One region of the Arthrobacter sp. D5-1 genome, then DNA from elsewhere that is predicted to be linked to it. Evidence: riboswitches for the same ligand, from Rfam matches in the RefSeq annotation. Region 1 holds a riboswitch; each other region holds the start of a gene.
The links. Region 1 has a riboswitch for cyclic di-AMP ahead of AYX22_RS04510 (hypothetical protein). Riboswitches for the same ligand answer to the same signal wherever they lie in the genome.

Region 1 (5,795 bases):
GCCTCCGCGGAATCTCACGATCTGAAACAACTGTTGTCCAATCGCGGAAACGAAAATCCCCGCATTTTCGACCCCGTGTCCCCGCAAATCGCCTCACTCTCGGACGTGAGAGAGCGTCGGCCGGAAACCAACGCGACGTGAGAGAGCGTCGGCCGGAAACCAACGGGACGTGAGAGAGCGTCGGCCGGGGCCGGACACGTGTCACCGCACTTCCACGTCGCTAGTGTTGACTTCACAGCGTTCTCACAGGACCGGCAAAGCGCGGGCTAACCAGCAGATCGGAGAGTTGTCCCATGGCCTCCTCGCACTCCATGACCAACAACCTTCCCCAACTCTCCCACCCGGACGGCTCCCCTATCCGTGCCCTGGTGGTGGATGACGAGCCCAGCCTCGCTGAGCTCATGAGCATGGGGCTTCGAATGGCCGGGTGGTCAGTTGCTGTTGCCGGCGACGGCCCTGGGGCCGTGAAGCTTTCCAAAGAATTCCGGCCCGATGTCCTCGTACTGGACGTCATGCTTCCCGGATTCGACGGTGTGGAAGTCCTCAACCGCATCCGTGCGTTTGCCCCGGAAGTTCCCGCGCTTTTCCTCACAGCCAAGGACGCCGTGCAGGACCGCATCGTCGGGCTGGCTGCCGGCGGCGACGACTATGTCACCAAACCCTTCAGCATGGAGGAAGTCCTCCTGCGACTGCACCGCCTGGTCCAGCGTTCCGGCGTGGCCGCCATGGACACTGCCGAACTGGTGGTGGGTGACCTTACCCTGAACGTGGACACCCGTGAAGTCACCCGGGCCGGCGAGGACATTCCGCTTACCGCCACCCAGTTTGAGCTTTTGCGCTACCTCATGGAGAACCCTAAACGAGTGGTCAGCAAAGCACAGATCCTGGACCGTGTGTGGGACTACGACTTCGGTGGACAAGCCAACATCGTGGAGCTCTACATTTCCTACCTGCGCAAGAAGATCGAAGCAAACCACCCTCCAATGATCCACACCATCCGCGGCGCCGGCTATGTCATCAAGCCTGCGGACTAGGCGTTGAGCACCCCTTCAGGAGTGGCCAAAAAGTCACACCGCAGTTGGCTCAGCCCCTCCGCGTGGCACCTGCGTACCCGACTGGTCCTGGTCGCCATGGCCTTGCTGGTCGCCATTTGCGCTGCCGTGGGAGTGGTCAGCTACGCCTCCATGGACATGGTGTTCAACAAGCAGCTCGACCGGCAGTTGGAGCAGGCGTCAAGCCGCGCGACCAGCTTCGGCAGGCCGCCGTCGAACTTTCCGTCCTCCCCCTCCGGAAGGCCGGACCCGCTGGAAGCGCGCGGCCAGGCCGCTGGAACGCTGAACGCACGGATCGATGGAACAACCGTGATCAATCCAGGCGTTATTGAGGCCTCCGGCAAGCGGGCCGAACTCACGGCGGACGACAAACAGATTCTGCTGTCGTTGCCCCGGGACAACCGGCCTGTGGACCGATCGCTCTCCTATGGGGATTACCGGCTCGTGGCCGTCGAAACTGCCGGCGACGTGATCGTGACGGGACTGCCTCTCGCGGACAAGCAAAGCGCCGAGGCCTCGCTGGTGTGGACCATGGTTCTGGTGTCGCTCGGCGGACTGGCTGTGATCGGCCTCGCGGGAACGGTAATCATCCGGCGGACCATGCGTCCATTGGAGCAGCTCTCCGAGGTAGCCACCAAAGTTTCCCGCCTCCCTCTCGACGCCGGTGAGGTGGCACTTGCGGTGCGGGTCCCGCCGTCGGCCGCCCATCCCGGAACCGAAGTCGGCAGCGTTGGCCATGCCCTCAACCAGATGCTGAACAACGTCTCCAGTGCTTTGGAAGCCCGCCAGGAAAGCGAAACCAAGGTGCGCCAGTTCGTCGCGGACGCGTCGCACGAACTTCGAACGCCGCTTACGGCCATCCGCGGTTACACCGAACTGTTGAGCATGACCGAGAACTTCACCGATGACGGCCGAAAGTCGCTGGCACGCGTCCGGAGCCAGTCCGAACGGATGACCACCCTGGTGGAGGATCTGCTGCTGCTTGCCAGGCTGGACGAAGGCCAGGCGCTCAAGATCACGGACGTGGACCTCACCCAGTTGGTGATTGAAACTGTCAGCGACGAGAAAATCATGGCACCGGACCAGATTTGGCAACTCCAACTCCCGGATGAACCCGTCACGGTCCGCGGCGACGTTACGCAACTGCACCAGGTCCTGGCCAATCTTCTCTCCAACGCCCGTAAACACACCGATGCCGGCACCACGGTGGTCACGAGCGTGATGCTCTCCGCCGACGGCAGCCCAGTGGTGACCGTAACGGACAACGGGCCCGGCATTCCAGAGGATTTCCAGGGCCGGATCTTCTCCCGTTTTGCCCGCGCCGACGCTGCGAGATCGGGGTCCGAGGGCACGTCGGGGCTGGGTCTGTCGATCGTTGAATCCATCGTGGAAGCTCACGGCGGCAGCGTGCACGTGGCGTCCCGTCCAGGGCGCACGGAATTCACCCTTCGATTCCCCGCGGTCGCCACCGAACAGAAGTTACGAACCCAGCAAGGCGACTCACCGTCGTCGTGATCTCTGTTACCTAAATGTGACTTCTACGAATTCCTCCTGTACCGTCGAAAGGGTGGGTCGCCCCAACTGGCCCACATCCGGGATGCGCCGAGCTCTGCCACTTCCCGGAGTCCGTACTTACTCCGAGGCAGAGACGGGGGACCCAGAGTCTCCGGGACCAGGCATTTATGCCGGACCCTTGGGGTGAAGCCGCAGCGTGATGCGCGGCCGGATGACCTCATCCGAACCCGACAGCTAACTCCGCAGGCGCTGAGAGGTAATCACACATGTCTGAATTTAATGATCAGACGCGCCCTTCCGCGCGTCACCGCGATGAGCACAACGCACCGTTGACCAAGTCGCAGGCTGTCCTCAAGAACGCTGCCCGCCAGGGCAAGTCCGGCCACCGCATGTCGGTTGTTGCCGGTGTTGTAGCTGCTGCGCTGGGCGTTGCATCGCTCGGTACTGCTGCCAACGCCGCCCTGACCCTTCCCGAGGTAAGCCGCGTTGCAGAGACCCAGGCGAATGCCCAGGTCAGCAACAACAAGACAGCTGAAATCTCCGCTTCCTTGGATGCAGCCGCTGCAAAGGGCGCCGCTGACAGGGCAGCCGTGGACAAAGCCGCAGCCGAGAAGGCCGCGGCGGACCAGGCCGCCGCTGAAAAGGCCGCCGCCGAGAAGGCCGCTGCCGACCAGGCCGCCGCTGAAAAGGCCGCCGCTGATGCTGCAGCCAAGCAGGCCGCCGACGCCGCTGCTGCCGCCGCCGCTGCCGAAGCTGCAGCTGCTGCTGCCGCCCCCAAGGCCGTGGACGATCCCGCCGCTGCCAAAGCCTACGCTGCCAGCATCCTTGGCAACTACGGCTGGAGCGCCAGCGAAATGACTGCGCTGAACACCCTGTGGGAGAAGGAATCCAACTGGAGGACGACCGCCACCAACGCTTCCAGCGGTGCTTACGGCATTGTCCAGTCGCTGCCGGCTAGCAAGATGGCAACCGCGGGCGCTGATTGGCAGACCAACTACCAGACCCAAATCAAGTGGGGCTTGAACTACATCAAGGAACGCTACGGATCCCCGTCGGCCGCCCTGGGCTTCCACTTGGCCAACAACTGGTACTAAGCCAGACTGCTTGATTACCGCGCCGGTTGCCGCCGCCCGCACCAGTACAGACTGGAGCGGATGGCGGGAACCGGCGCGGTTTTCGCGTTACACAGACTCCGGTTCGGCTTCCAACGCGCTGCGCACCGCCGCGATGGACGCAGCAACATCCCCTGCATCCGTGGTCCAGTTACTCACCGAAATCCTGAGGATTTCACGGCCACGCCAGGAGGACCCGGACATCCACACCGCGCCCTCGGCCATCAGCCGTTGCGTGACACGGTGTGTGCGGTCATCACTGCCGAAGCTCACCGATACCTGCGTGAAGACGACGTCGTTGAGCACCTCGACTCCCGGAATCGCGGCGAGCCCCTCAGCCAACGCGCGGGCGTTTGCAGCGAGCCGCTCCACCATGGAGATCACCCCGTTACGGCCCAGTTGCCTCAGCGCCGCCCACACAGGGATGCCCCGGGCACGGCGGGACATCTCAGGCACTTTCTCGAAAGGATCTCCCGGGCCGGCATCCGTAGCAATGAGGTAACTTGTGTGAACACTGAAAGCACGCCTCAAGGCTTCCGGCCTCGCAACGATGGCCAAGCCGCAGTCGTAAGGAACATTCAGCGTCTTGTGGGCATCCGTGGCCCAGGAATCTGCTTCCTCTACTCCCGCCAGCCGGGCCCGCAGCGTCGGGCTAACGGCGGCCCATAAACCAAAAGCACCATCCACGTGCACCCATGCGCCGCGATCGTGGGCCACCGCAATGGCTTCCTCCATGGGATCAAAGGCGCCGGAATGCAGGTTGCCCGCTTGCAGACAGACCAGTGACAGTCCTGGTTGCTGGTCCATGGCCTCGGCAAGTGCGTCGGGGAGAATCCGTCCTTCCTCGTCGGCATCTACGGGCACGCAGGCACCCAATCCGAGATACCGCAAAGCCAGGTCCACTGCGGCGTGCCGCTCCCTGCCCGCAAAGGTGGTGATGCGTGGGGCGCCTGTCAGCCCCAGCGCCTCAAGGTCCCAACCCGCCTCGTCCATCAGATATTGGCGGCCCGCTGCCAACCCCACGAAGTTGGCGGTGGTGGCGCCGGTGGTGAATCCGACGTCGGCACTCGAAGGAAGGTGGAGAAGGTCCAGCAACCACGCGGCGGCAGATTCCTCGATGGCAGCAGCCGCCGGCGTAGCGAACCGAAGCCCCGTGTTCTGGTCCCACGCCGAAACGAGCCAATCCGCAGCCATGGCAGCGGGAAGGGTTCCGCCCATGACCCACCCAAAGAACCGTCCGGACTGGATCGCCATCAAGCCGGGCTCAGCCAGAGCGGCGAGCTCATCAACTACCTCCGCAGCATCGGTGGCCTCGTCCGGCAGCCGCGACGTCATGCTGTTGGCTACCTGATCGGCATCGGAGGACGGGCGGACAGGACGTGTTGGGACCGACGCAAGCCAGTCACCGGCATGGACCATGGCCCGCTCCAGTGCAGCACCGTACGCCTCCGGCATCGCAGACATGCCCACAGCCTACGCCCGGTTTATCGCTTGGAACAGTCCTAACCCGGCGGTACTAAAGGGTCAGCGTGAGGAGGTGCCCGCCGTCGTCGTCCTTTACCGAAATGACCGTCACGTCCGAGTAGTCCGGGATGCGCCACATGCCATCTTCAAGATGACCGGCGTCGCCTACTACCACGGTCCGCATCCCGGCTGCGCGCGCCGCAGCGATACCGGCTGGCGCATCTTCGAAGACCACGACGTCGGCCGGGTCGACTCCCAGCAGGGTGGCCGCCTTGAGGTAGCCCTCCGGGTGCGGCTTGCCGAGGGTTACGGCCTCCGAGGTAACGGTGGTGGTTGGCATGGAAAGCCCGGCAGCCTTCATGCGGATGCCCGCGAGGATATGGTCGGCTGACGTGACCAGGGCGATCGCTTCATCCGGCAAGGCACTCAACAGCGCTTCGGCGCCCGGCAGTGCAATCACGCCGTCTGTCCGCGTGCGCTCCATGGCGTCCAACTCAGCAGTCAGAGCCACGACGTCGGCACCCGCCGGAGCATAACGGCGCACCGTATCGCCGGAACGGACACCGTGGGAGGTCCGGAGAATCTCCTCGATGTCCAAGCCGTAGCGGCCAGCGAACTCAGACCACACCTGCTCCACGATGGCCGTGGAATC
Region 2 (5,795 bases), on a different replicon from region 1:
AACATGTTCATCGGGATCGTGGCGTTCGCTGTCATCATCACCACCGGCATGGCACTGCTCTCCGGAGCCACCTTCGCGCCCTGGTACTGGGCAGGGCTCCAAGCCGGCGTCACGCTTGGTTTTGCCTTTGTTGTGTGGCTGTGGTCCCAGGCCCTGTACTCGATCCACATCCTCTGCCCCTTCTGCATGATCGTCTGGGCGGCGATGATTCCCCTCTTCGTCTGGGTCACGGCCCGGAACCTCACACACGGAATCATCAAGATACCCGCCCGGGCCGCTCGCATCGTGGCCGAGTCCGGCTGGATCATCACGGCCCTGCTCTACGTGGCCGCCGCCGCGACCATCTTCTTCGCCTTCCTACACGTGTTCATTGGCACCTCCGGGTTCTAGGAAGACCCCGGGCACGCGGCCGGAGTCCCGCTGCCGCTGGCCGCCCTGCACGAAGTGGAACCTCTAACGTCCGGCCCCAGAGTCCCCAAACCTTCATCGCCCCGCCAATCAAGGGAATGCCCATGGCCCGGAACCAGTCAAGGCCCAAGCCCGCCACCCGCGGGCCCGGTGCGCCGGACCACGAGGGAGCGGGAATCCTGACCGGGCTGCGCGACCTCATCGACAACATCGCCAACACCTCCCCGGCCCGCCTCGCCTTCAGCGCCTTTGTGGTGGTGATTCTGCTCTTTACCGGGTTGCTGTCCCTGCCCGCGTCCGCCGCGTCCGGCGAGCGAACACCCTTACACCAGGCCATGTTCACGGCCGTTTCCAGCGTGTGCGTCACCGGCCTGACCGTGGTATCAACGGCCACGCACTGGTCTTTCTTCGGCCAACTCGTCATCCTGGTGGGCATCTTCGTTGGAGGACTCGGTACCTTGACCCTGGCCTCGTTGCTGGCCCTCATGGTCAGCAAGCGCCTGGGCGTGCGCGGCAAGCTCATCGCCCAGGAAGCCATGAACAACGCCGGAAGGCTCGGTGAAGTTGGTGCGCTGCTGCGGATCGTCATCGTGACCTCCGTGGTCATCGAAGCGGTACTGGCCCTGGCCCTGACCCCCCGCTTCCTGGTCCTGGGCGAACCGTTCTGGCAGGCCGTGTGGCACGGCGTCTTCTACTCCATCTCATCCTTCAACAACGCGGGGTTCACACCGCACTCCGACGGAATCGTCCCTTATGAAACCGACCTCTGGATCCTGGTTCCGCTGATGCTGGGCGTTTTCCTGGGCAGCCTCGGCTTCCCCGTGGTCATGGTGCTCCAGCAAAACGGGCTCAACTGGAAGAAGTGGAACCTCCACACCAAGCTCACCATCCAGGTCTCCCTCATCCTGCTCGGCGCAGGCACGGTCCTGTGGGCCGTCAAGGAATGGGACAACGTCCGGACCATCGGCAACTTAGGGGCGGGGAGAAGGTCATCCATTCGCTCTTTGCCTCCGTCATGACCTGCTCGGGCGGGTTCAACCTGGTGGACCAGAACCAGATGGAATCGACCACGATGCTCCTCACCGACGCGCTCATGTTCGCAGGCGGTGGCTCGGCGTCCACGGCCGGCGGCATCAAGGTGACCACCATCGCCGTCATGTTCCTGGCCATCGTGGCCGAAGCACGCGGCGATGCCGACGTGAAGGTCTACGGCCGCACCATCCCCCAAGGCACCATGCGGGTGGCCATCTCGGTGATCGTCGCCGGAGCAACCCTCGTCTCCGTCGCCGCCTTCCTGCTCCTGCAGATCAGCGGGGCCTCCCTTGACAGGGTACTGTTCGAGACCATCTCGGCCTTCGCCACCGTGGGACTGAGCACCAACCTCAGTGCCGAACTGCCGCCCTCCGGGGTGTACGTGCTCTCGGCACTGATGTTCGCCGGCCGTGTCGGCACTGTCACCCTGGCCGCGGCACTGGCCCTGCGCCAGCGCAGCCAGCTGTACCACTTTCCCGAAGAGCGACCGATCATCGGTTAGCCGCGTGCCCTTCGATCGACAAGCCGCGCCTCTTCGAGGTGAGTGGTGCCGCCCTCCAGGGTCACATCCAGCCCTGCGGATTCACTGTCTGACCGTTCAAAAGCACCTCGAAGTGCAGGTGGCAGCCGGTGGAGGCTCCGGTGGTCCCGGCCGCGGCGAGCCGCTGGCCGGCGGCCACGGTCGCCCCGACAGAGGTTTCGATGGACGCCAGATGGTTATACGTACTCTTCAAGCCGTTGCCGTGGTCCACCACGATCCTGTTTCCGCCCCCATAGGGTGACCAACCCGCCTCCACGACCGTTCCATTGCCTGCGGCGAACACCGCGGTCTGGCACGCTGCCACGAGGTCCAGTCCGGTATGCAGTTCCCCGGAGCCGCTGATCGGGCTGGAGCGGATACCGAACGGCGACGTGACGGACATGCTGGCCAGCGGCGCGCCGAGCCGGGCAGAGGAAGCAGCGGGGGCAACAGCCGGTGCGGGGGAGACAGCCGTCGGAGATGCCGTGCCCGCGGCGGCACCCTGGGTCTTGGCGGGCACGGGCAACGGCGCCTGCTCGGTGGTGACAGCGGGCCGTTCATAGCTGATGGACGCCCCGGCAGAGGCCTGAACCGGCGCAATGGAAGCTTTCGCCGCTGAGGCTTGCACAACGGGGCCGGCTCCGGCGGGGGCCGGTCCGGCGTGGGCGGCCGTTAGAGAAGCGGTCAGAATCGCGGCGACGCTCAGCGTGGCGGCAGCCGTGACCTGTTTGCGTCGGCTCACGCGCGGCCCGGCAGCCGGCACACCCCGGTGCTGCGGCGTAACCCGGGAAGTCGTCCGGGCGGCCGCGCGAAGCAAGGGACCGGAGGTTGGTTTTCGGCGGCGGCCATGGGGGGATAAGGAAGACAAGGGGGATCCTTTCGGTTCGCCTGCGAAGTTAGCTGTCGGGTTCGGGCCAAGGAAATACCCGGCCGCACCCCGGTGGCCATCTGACCACCGACATCGCGGCTTCACCCCAAGGCAGGCTGGCTGCCGATTCTGGGTCCTCCACCCCCGCCGTAAAAGGGATAGTCGTTTGATGCCACCGGCGGGGCTGAGCGTGCGGCATCAAGGGTTTTAGTACAGAAAAACCTGAACTAATAGTAGCCGCAAAGCCTCATCGTTACAATTTCGTGACACTACGTGCGCGGCGTGGGCGCTGGTGCCTGTCCCGGTCTCGCTTCTCGCAGCCCAAGCCAAGCTACATAGGTGCGTATCTTCAGATGAGCAGCTAATGGCACCAACGAACCCCACATCCGGATGGTTCCGGTCCCGGGCGTGCCGGGCACAGAGCTGTGTCGATTGCCCCGTGCTGAGGTGTACGCGAGGGCCAGCAAGGGATCCTGATGGTTCCCCAAAGGGACGGTGTTTCCGCGGCAACGGATCGGCCCGGACAACCAGGCGGGCACGCTCCTCACGGTGACGGCGTGACGGCCTGGTTGCCGCTGTCATCCTTGCCCAGGCCGGGGGGTTAGAGTCCCATGGAGTCCAGAAGCGCGTCTTCTTCTTCGGAGCCGGAGCGCTTGGGTCGGGATGTCGCCCGGGGCTGCTGAAGGGCTTCAACCGGGTCCGCCACGTCGTCCGGCATGTCGCGTTCCTCGCGACCGATCCGGGCCTGTTGCCGTGCCATGTATCCAAATCCGACGAAGGCCAGGATCCCGAACGTGATCCACTGCAGGGCGTAGGACAGGTTCGACCCTTCCTTGACCGCCGGCGCGGCGAGCTGCTGGGGGGCCACGGCCGGCTGTGGGGACTCCGAGGCCATCACCCCGTAGCTGCCCCTCATGAGCGGGTAATCGAGTTGCTTCCCGTAATAGGACAGGTCAATGCTGGCCAGCTGGCCCTCGGGTGCGTCACGGCCAAGATCAGGTTCGGACGGTTTGATCCGGACGACCGCGGTAACCTCGCCGGTCGGCGGGCCAGGCACGGTGTCGGGGTATCCGGGCCGGTCATTGCCGATCGGCAGCCATCCCCTGTTGATCGCGATCGTCTCACCGGAGCTCACCCGGAACGGGACCAATACCTCGTATCCGGCGGCGGAATTGTTCGGCCGGTTCCTGACGATTCTCTGGTCCTGCCCAAGGTACCGGCCAGTCACGGATACGGTCGTCCATTTCGCCTCAGGGTCGGCGACGTCAAAATAAGGACGGGCATCCTTGAACGGCATAGGGGATTTGTCGTAGTTCTCCTGGACCCTGCGGATCTCGGTCACGGCCTGGTTCCGGCGATCCATCTGCCAGTTTCCCAGTCCAATACACGCGGCGGCAAACAGTGCCGCGACCATCAGGAAACCGGCCCAACGCCAGGACAGCAGGAACCTATACGCCACCGGGGCCCTCCTGGAGCTGCCACTGCCCGGCCAGCAGTGCGCGGATGGCCGTCGCCTCGGCGGCCAGGCGATGGTCTTCGCCCCGTGCCAGAAGACCGTATTCGACCATCGTCCGCCCGTCCTCGTGGGCGCCGGCACGAACCCAGACCCTCCGACGGTTCACGTACAACGAAGCCATCAGGCCCGCGACGGCCATCAACGAAAAGACCAGCACGCCGGTCTGTCCGGGGGTGCTGCGGATGTCCACACCGATGTAGCGTTTGAGGCCATCGAAGCTGATACTTCCCTTGCCCTCGGGCAGCGTGTACGTGCCACCCGGAGTCAAGGTGATGCCCTTGGCGGGCAGTTCCCGCCCGTTAAGCTGGGTCAAATCCTTCACGTCCAGGTTGTAGACATTCTGCGGCACACCGTCGTCCAGGCCCAGGTCCCCGTAGTAGGAGTTCAGGTTCAGTTGGGGGTTCAGCGGGTCCGGGTCGAAGCTGTAAGCGACCCCTTCATCATTTTTGATGGCGGAGGGCAGGAAGAATCCCACGAAACCCAATTGCGCCGGACGGGCATCAGGAACCTTGACGACAACCGTTGAGGTGTAGACCCCGTCGTTCGGGATGGACACGACCGGGCCACTGAATGCCGTGTCGCCGTTGCCGTCCCGCACAGTGATGACCGGGGCGTAGCCGTTGCCGACCAAAAAGACGCCCACCTCCCCGAAATAGACAGGGTCATTGACCTTCAGCGTTCGGGGTTCCTGAGCCGCGTCGGGCGCATCCCGGGTTCTTAGCTGGGCGGTGAAATCGATGGGCTGGCCGAACTGCCTGCTGGACTCCCTGTCGAAGCGGACCGCGAACGTGTCCAACGTGATCGTGAACGGCTCCAACCACGAGGACTGGAAGTTGGTTCCGGGCGCGAAGTTGTCGTAGCCCACGAGCGTGTTGACGAACGTATCGCCTTCGATCAGGATCTTCTGTCCGCGGAACCCGAACAGCCCGCCAATGGCCAAACAGATCAGAACGCCGATCAGCGAGGTGTGGAACACCAGGTTCCCGGCTTCCTTCAGGAAGCCGCGCTCGGCACCCAGTGACGGCAAAGCTCCGTCCTGGTCCCTGACCTGGACCCGGTAGCCGCGCTTCTTCAGCGCAGCGGCCGCGTCGGCGATGGCGGCCGCGGCGGGGATCCCGGCGTCCGCCGGCAGCTCCAGGGTTCCGTACTCCGGCAGCCGGGAGAGTCGCTTCGGGGTACGCGGGGGGTGCGAACGCATGGCTTTGTAATGGGCTCGGGCCCTCGGAACCACACAGCCGATCAGGGAGATGAACAGCAGGATGTAGATGGCGGAGAACCAGGCCGAGGAATAGACGTCGAAAAGCTGCAAGGCGTCCAGGACCGGGCCGTAGTCCGGGCGGTTCTTGATGTACTGAGTGACGAGCGAGGGGTTGGCTGGGCGCTGTGGGAAGAGTGATCCCGGCACAGCGGCGATGGCCAACAAAAGCAGCAGGAACAGAGCCGTGCGCATG
Region 3 (5,795 bases), on a different replicon from region 1:
CGGAGGCCTGTACTTCGAGGTGGCATCCGTTGTCACCACATTTCTTCTGTTGGGCCGCTACCTGGAGGCCAACGCAAGGCGTAAGGCCGGCGGTGCGCTCAAGGCCCTGCTGAACCTCGGAGCGAAGGATGCCGCCGTGCTGCGGGACGGCTCGGAGGTCCTGATCCCGGCCGGCCAGCTCCGGGCCGGTGACGTTATCGTGGTCCGACCAGGTGAGAAGATCGCCACCGACGGCGTTGTCCTGGAAGGGACCTCTGCAGTGGACGCCTCACTTGTAACCGGGGAATCAGTGCCGGTTGAAGTAGGCCCGAACAGCCCGGTAACGGGCGCAACAATTAACACCTCGGGACGCCTCCTGGTCCGCGCCACCCGGGTCGGTGCTGACACGACCCTGGCCCAGATGGGACGGCTGGTCTCCCAGGCGCAAACCGCGAAGGCACCGATCGCCCGGCTCGCTGACCGCATCAGCGCGGTCTTCGTCCCCGTGGTTCTCGTCCTTGCAGCCCTCACCTTCGTCGGCTGGCTGCTCGCGGCAGGCCCTGCCATCAGCGACGCGGAACTGCGCGCCGCCTTCACCGCAGCAGTGGCGGTGCTGGTTATCGCCTGCCCCTGCGCACTGGGCCTGGCCACACCGGTCGGGCTGCTCACCGGCACGGGCCGCGGCGCCCAACTCGGCATCCTGATCAAGGGCCCGCAGGTCCTTGAGGACACCCGCACCGTGGACACCATCCTGCTAGACAAGACCGGGACGGTGACCACCGGCCACCTGGATGTCGACGGAACCCATGCGTTTGCCCCGTTCACCGAGGCAGAGGTCCTGCGCCTGGCGGGCGCGGCGGAGGCCGCCTCCGAGCATCCCGTCGCCCGGGCTATTGCCGCGGCAGCGCTGACCGCCGAACACCGAACCGGCGGCGCCGCGCGGCTGCCGGCCGTCACCGACTTTCACTCAGCACCAGGCGGCGGCGTCCGCGGCAGCGTCGACGGGCGCCACGTTACAGTAGGCCGAGCCAGTTGGCTGCAGGAAAACAGCGTCACCGTCTCGGCGCAGCAACAGGCGGCCCTGGCCGCGGCCGAGGCCGACGGAGCCACCGCAGTCTGGGTGGCCGTGAACGGGCAGCCAGCCGGCATCATCAGCCTGCGCGACACCCTCAAACCCGGCTCCGCCGCGGCCATCGCCCGTCTGCGCGAACTGGGGCTGCGGCCCATCCTGCTGACCGGAGACAACGCCGCGGTGGCCAACCAGGTCGCCGCCGCCGTCGGAATCCCCTCTGAAGACGTTTTCGCAGGTGTACTGCCCGAGGGCAAGGTCGAAGCTGTTCGGTCGCTGCAGGCCGGTGGCGCGACGGTGGCGATGGCCGGTGACGGCGTGAACGATGCCGCAGCGCTGGCCCAATCGGATTTGGGCATCGCCATGGGTTCCGGCACCGACGTCGCCATCGAAGCGGCGGACCTCACCGTGATGGGCAACGACCTGGGCCAGGTGGCCCAGGCGATCGAGCTGTCCCGCCGGACTCTGGCCACCATCAAGACCAACCTGTTCTGGGCCTTCTTTTACAACGTGGTCGGCATTCCGGTGGCCGCGCTGGGGTTGCTCAACCCAATGATCGCCGGCGCGGCGATGGCGGCCAGCTCCGTACTGGTAGTCGCCAACTCACTGCGGCTGCGGCGCTTCGGCAAGTAACCGGCCGGGAAGCCGGACCAAGCCAGGCCGGGCGGGCGGGCTGCCTCGACGGCGCCCACCCCCCGGCCTCAGGCGATTACGCCCTTTTCGTGGCCGTACTCCCCCGACGGAGTGGCCTTGTTCCCCATGGACGAGCGCGGCACCCATGCGTTGGCAGTAGCGTCGCAGAACGTCCACTACCGGGTATAAGTTCCCGGTACAGGGCGCCGCACTTATCCCCTAAATGTTTATACATTTGTGATTTTTCCGTGTAGATTGGCCCCGTGCCGCCCACCAGGTGCTGCACCCTTGGCCTGTTACCGAACCCTGCCGACCGCCAAGGCTCATAGACCAGAAACTCCGGCAGGGGCGGGGGAACCAAATTGCGGATTCGAAATTGAATCCTTGGGGTTAAGACGCCGGCATTTATGTCCGGTGGCCGGGTGACTCCCACCCGCATCCGACAGCTCACCTCGCAGGTATCGGGAGAGGTTAAAGCAATGTCAAAGAAAAACGCCCGCCACAGGGCCGCCACCAGCAGTACCCTGTCCACCATTTCACGCAGCGTCTCCAGCCACGGCGGGGCAGTGGGCCGCCAGGCCGCCCTCGTCGCCGTGGGGTCCGGGCTCGTGCTGAGCATGGCCGTCCCCGCCCACGCGGGAGCCACCGCCTCCGACCCGCAGGGGGGAACCGGTTCAGCCACCATTTCCTCCCCGGCAGGAATTCCAAGCCAGGCGGCTGCCCTGGGGGCAACCGTCCACACCGTGGTCGCCGGGGACACCTTAGGCCAGATAGCAGCGCTGCACGGCATCTCCCTGGATGCGATTCTGTCGCTGAACGGACTTCACATGGCTTCAATCATCTATCCGGGGGATGTCATAACACTCTCCGGGGCAGCGGGCAGCCCGGCCTCGGAACCGGCAGCTGTTCCGGCACCGAGCACGACCGCAGCATCCGCCGGTGCGCCGTACCAGCCTTCGACGCTAATGCCGGCGAGCGTCGATGGCGGACAGGGGGCACCGTCTTCGCTTAACGGAGCAATTCTGGCCGCGGCTCAAGCCCAGATGGGCGCCATCCAGGACTGCACGGTCCTGGGGGAAGTAGCCTTGCGATCGGCAGGGATCCAAGGGGTCGGCGATGAATCGCCCGAGTCTCTGATGGCCTACGCCACGCCGGTATCAACGCCGGAACCCGGCGACTTTATCTACTACGCCGACGGCGGAATGGGATTCTCGCATAACGCGGTCTACCTCGGTGACGGGCAGGCCATCCACAGTGGATGGAACGGCAACCAGACCGTCGTCTTCAGCGTGAACGTCGGCTCCGGCCCTTCCTACTACCGGGTGAACGCCTAGCTCCTGAAGTCCGCGGTGCGTGGCCCCACAGCCAGGCGCCGCGGACTTACAGCGCCTGATAACTGAGCTGAAATTTTCCCAGGCGCAGCAGGCGCGCCGTTCGGACCCGGCCTTTACACGCCGATGCCCGGACCCGTACCGTCAACAAGAAGAAATGTATAGACATTTAATAATTTTGTGGCCATTCTGAGGAGCCAGCATGCCATCGACTACTACCGGCACTTCTCGTAACCGACCCTGGACCATAGCGATTTCCGCCCTCGCGGTGGCAGTCCTGATCCTGCTGGTGGGGATCTTCGCGTATCAGGGAGGGGCATCCCAAGGGGCCAGCACCGGAGCGGCGGCCCAGGAATCCGCGGGTTCCGATAGCGCGCCGCTGGATATGTCCCGCAGGACAGCGGACGATCCGACGGCACTGGGCCCGGTTGATGCCCCGGTGGTGCTGGTCGAGTACGCAGACTACCGCTGCCCTTTCTGCGGGCTTTTCTCCCGCGATACCCTGCCGCCGTTGGTGGAAAAATACGTCAAGAGCGGTGACCTGCGCGTTGAATGGCGTGACCTGCCCGTTTTCGGCGAGCAGTCCACCATGGCTGCTGTCGCCGGCCGCGCAGCCGGGAACCAAGGCAAGTTCTGGGAGTTCAACAAGGCAGTTTTCGCCATCGCCCCCGAGCGGGGACATGCCGATCTTTCGCGGGAGCGTCTGGTGCAGATCGCACGAGAGGCCGGAGTGCCGGACGTGACGCAGTTCGAAGCGGACCTGAACTCCACGGAACTGCAGCAGGCCGTTGCCACAGATGCACAGGAAGCGGCATCCCTGGGTGCCACCGGAACACCTACGTTCCTGGTCAATGACACGCCCCTGGTCGGTGCGCAGCCCCTGGCAACCTTCGAAAAGGCCATACAAGCCGCGCTTAAAAAGGCAGAATCCCAGTAATGGTCATCGGATACGCAGGGGCCTTTCTGGGGGGTATCCTCACCCTGTTGAGCCCGTGCTCGGCGCTTTTACTGCCAGCCTTCTTCGCCTACGCATTTTCCACCAGAACCCGGCTTGTCGCGCGGACCGCCCTCTTCTATCTGGGCCTGCTTTCCACCCTGGTGCCGCTGGGGGTATTTGCCGGGACGCTCGGGTCTCTTGTGACACAGCACCGCGGGATCCTGGTCGCGTCAGGCGCCGGAGTTGTTATTGCCCTGGGCCTCGCCCAGGTCGCCGGGATCCGGATGCCGTCCATTCTCCGGAACAACGCCCGGGCAGGATCGTCCCGTCTTTCGGTCTTCGCACTCGGCGCTGTCTATGGCATCGCCGGGGTATGCACCGGGCCGATTCTGGGGTCCATCCTGACCGTGGCGGCAGTGGGCGGCAACGCCCTGTACGGGGGAATCCTCCTGGCGGTCTACGCGCTCGGGATGGCACTGCCCCTGTTTGCGCTGTCCCTGCTGTGGGACAGGCTCGGCATTTCGGGCCGCCGCTGGTTGCGGCCACCGCCGGTAACCATCGGCCGGTGGTCCAACTCCTGGGTCATGATCATCTCCGGCGCCCTCTCCATCGGCATCGGGGTCCTGCTGCTGGTCACAGACGGCACTGCCGGGCTCGGCGGAGTGCTCACCGTCACCGACCAGTTTCAGCTCGAATCCACCGTCAGCGGAGCAGCTTCCGGTGTTCCGAACACTGTCTTCGCGCTGCTGGCCGCGGCCATACTGGCAGTCGCTGCCGCCCTGTACTTCAAGAGCCAACGGAACGACCGTCCCGCCAGCAGCGACGCTGAGGCGACGTCAGAGGCAGCCATGAACAAGGAGAACCGATGAACCCCCGAGTGACTTTGACATCAGCTCTGACCCAATGGCCCGGCCGACGCTGGCAGGCCGCAGCCGTCGCCGCGGTGGCCACTTACGTGGTGGTGGCAGTACCCACCGACCTCATCGACACTCCCCTGTTCAGCCGCGAGGTCCCGCCCACCTGGTGGTCCTTCCCGGTCCTGGCTGTCACCGCCGTACTGACAGGACTGCTGCTGGCCACCTATGTTTCCCGCGATCCGGCCTCCGCTGACGAAAGCGACAACGAGCCGGGCCGCAAAGGCAAATTTGGGGCTGCAGGCGCCATCGTTTCCTTTTTTGCCGTGGGCTGCCCGGTCTGCAACAAGCTCGTGCTGCTGGCGCTGGGCACCTCCGGGGCCATGCAGTACTTCGAGCCGATCCAGCCGCTGCTGGCAGTCCTTTCCATTGCCCTGCTGCTGTGGGCGTTCGTCAAGAGGGCAACCTCCGAGGACCGCTGCCCGCTGCCGCGAAGCCAGGCGGCTGCGGCAGCAACGGTGGATCATGGGGGGAAGCAGCTCTCGCCCTAGTCCCGCCGGGGCGGGTTCGCTTTGCAGCCGAAGGCAGTCGCGATGGCCACGCGGTCGCCCAGGACATAGCTGCGCCGGAACTCGAGATTGCTGGCCCGGTGACAGCCGGTCCGCTCGATCAACAACAACGGGGCGCCCTCCGCACACCCGAGCAGAAGCGCCTGGGCGGGGCTGGCGAGGACCGCTGTGAGCTGCTCCGTGCCGCCGTCAAGGACCACGCCGCACCGCCGGTCGAGCTCCCCGTACAGGGACGCGTCACGGAAGTCGGCCTCAACCAGCTTCCCTGCGATGGCAGCAGGCAGCCAGACCTGGTCCAGGCCGATCGGTTCATCATCGGCAAGCCGGATCCGGGAGAGGTGGAAAAGTTCTGCATCCGCGGGAAGGGAAAGCTTTGCCGCCACCTCCGGGCTGGTCACCAGGTGCTGTTCCAGGACTACGCTG

Region 2: another riboswitch for cyclic di-AMP. It lies ahead of AYX22_RS23450 (M23 family metallopeptidase); the one in region 1 lies ahead of AYX22_RS04510 (hypothetical protein).
Region 3: another riboswitch for cyclic di-AMP. It lies ahead of AYX22_RS22700 (LysM peptidoglycan-binding domain-containing protein); the one in region 1 lies ahead of AYX22_RS04510 (hypothetical protein).

What each region holds. Positions count from the first base shown of each region.
Region 1 covers NZ_CP014571.1:956,652-962,446, reverse strand. The annotation lists gene AYX22_RS04520 (response regulator transcription factor) at 294-1,034, shown strand; gene AYX22_RS04515 (HAMP domain-containing sensor histidine kinase) at 1,038-2,567, shown strand; cyclic di-AMP (ydaO/yuaA leader) riboswitch at 2,643-2,830, shown strand; gene AYX22_RS04510 (hypothetical protein) at 2,834-3,661, shown strand; gene AYX22_RS04505 (aminotransferase class V-fold PLP-dependent enzyme) at 3,749-5,143, opposite strand; gene AYX22_RS04500 (HAD-IA family hydrolase) at 5,196-5,795, opposite strand, start outside.
Region 2 covers NZ_CP014572.1:288,369-294,163, reverse strand. The annotation lists gene AYX22_RS23460 (vitamin K epoxide reductase family protein) at 1-390, shown strand, start outside; partial or broken gene AYX22_RS23455 (potassium transporter TrkG) at 513-1,942, shown strand; gene AYX22_RS23450 (M23 family metallopeptidase) at 2,004-2,828, opposite strand; cyclic di-AMP (ydaO/yuaA leader) riboswitch at 2,832-3,003, opposite strand; gene AYX22_RS23445 (SURF1 family protein) at 3,430-4,287, opposite strand; gene AYX22_RS23440 (cytochrome c biogenesis protein ResB) at 4,277-5,795, opposite strand, start outside.
Region 3 covers NZ_CP014572.1:148,496-154,290, forward strand. The annotation lists gene AYX22_RS22695 (heavy metal translocating P-type ATPase) at 1-1,681, shown strand, start outside; cyclic di-AMP (ydaO/yuaA leader) riboswitch at 2,000-2,156, shown strand; gene AYX22_RS22700 (LysM peptidoglycan-binding domain-containing protein) at 2,161-3,015, shown strand; gene AYX22_RS22705 (thioredoxin domain-containing protein) at 3,215-3,949, shown strand; gene AYX22_RS22710 (cytochrome c biogenesis CcdA family protein) at 3,949-4,818, shown strand; gene AYX22_RS22715 (hypothetical protein) at 4,815-5,354, shown strand; gene AYX22_RS22720 (GntR family transcriptional regulator) at 5,351-5,795, opposite strand, start outside.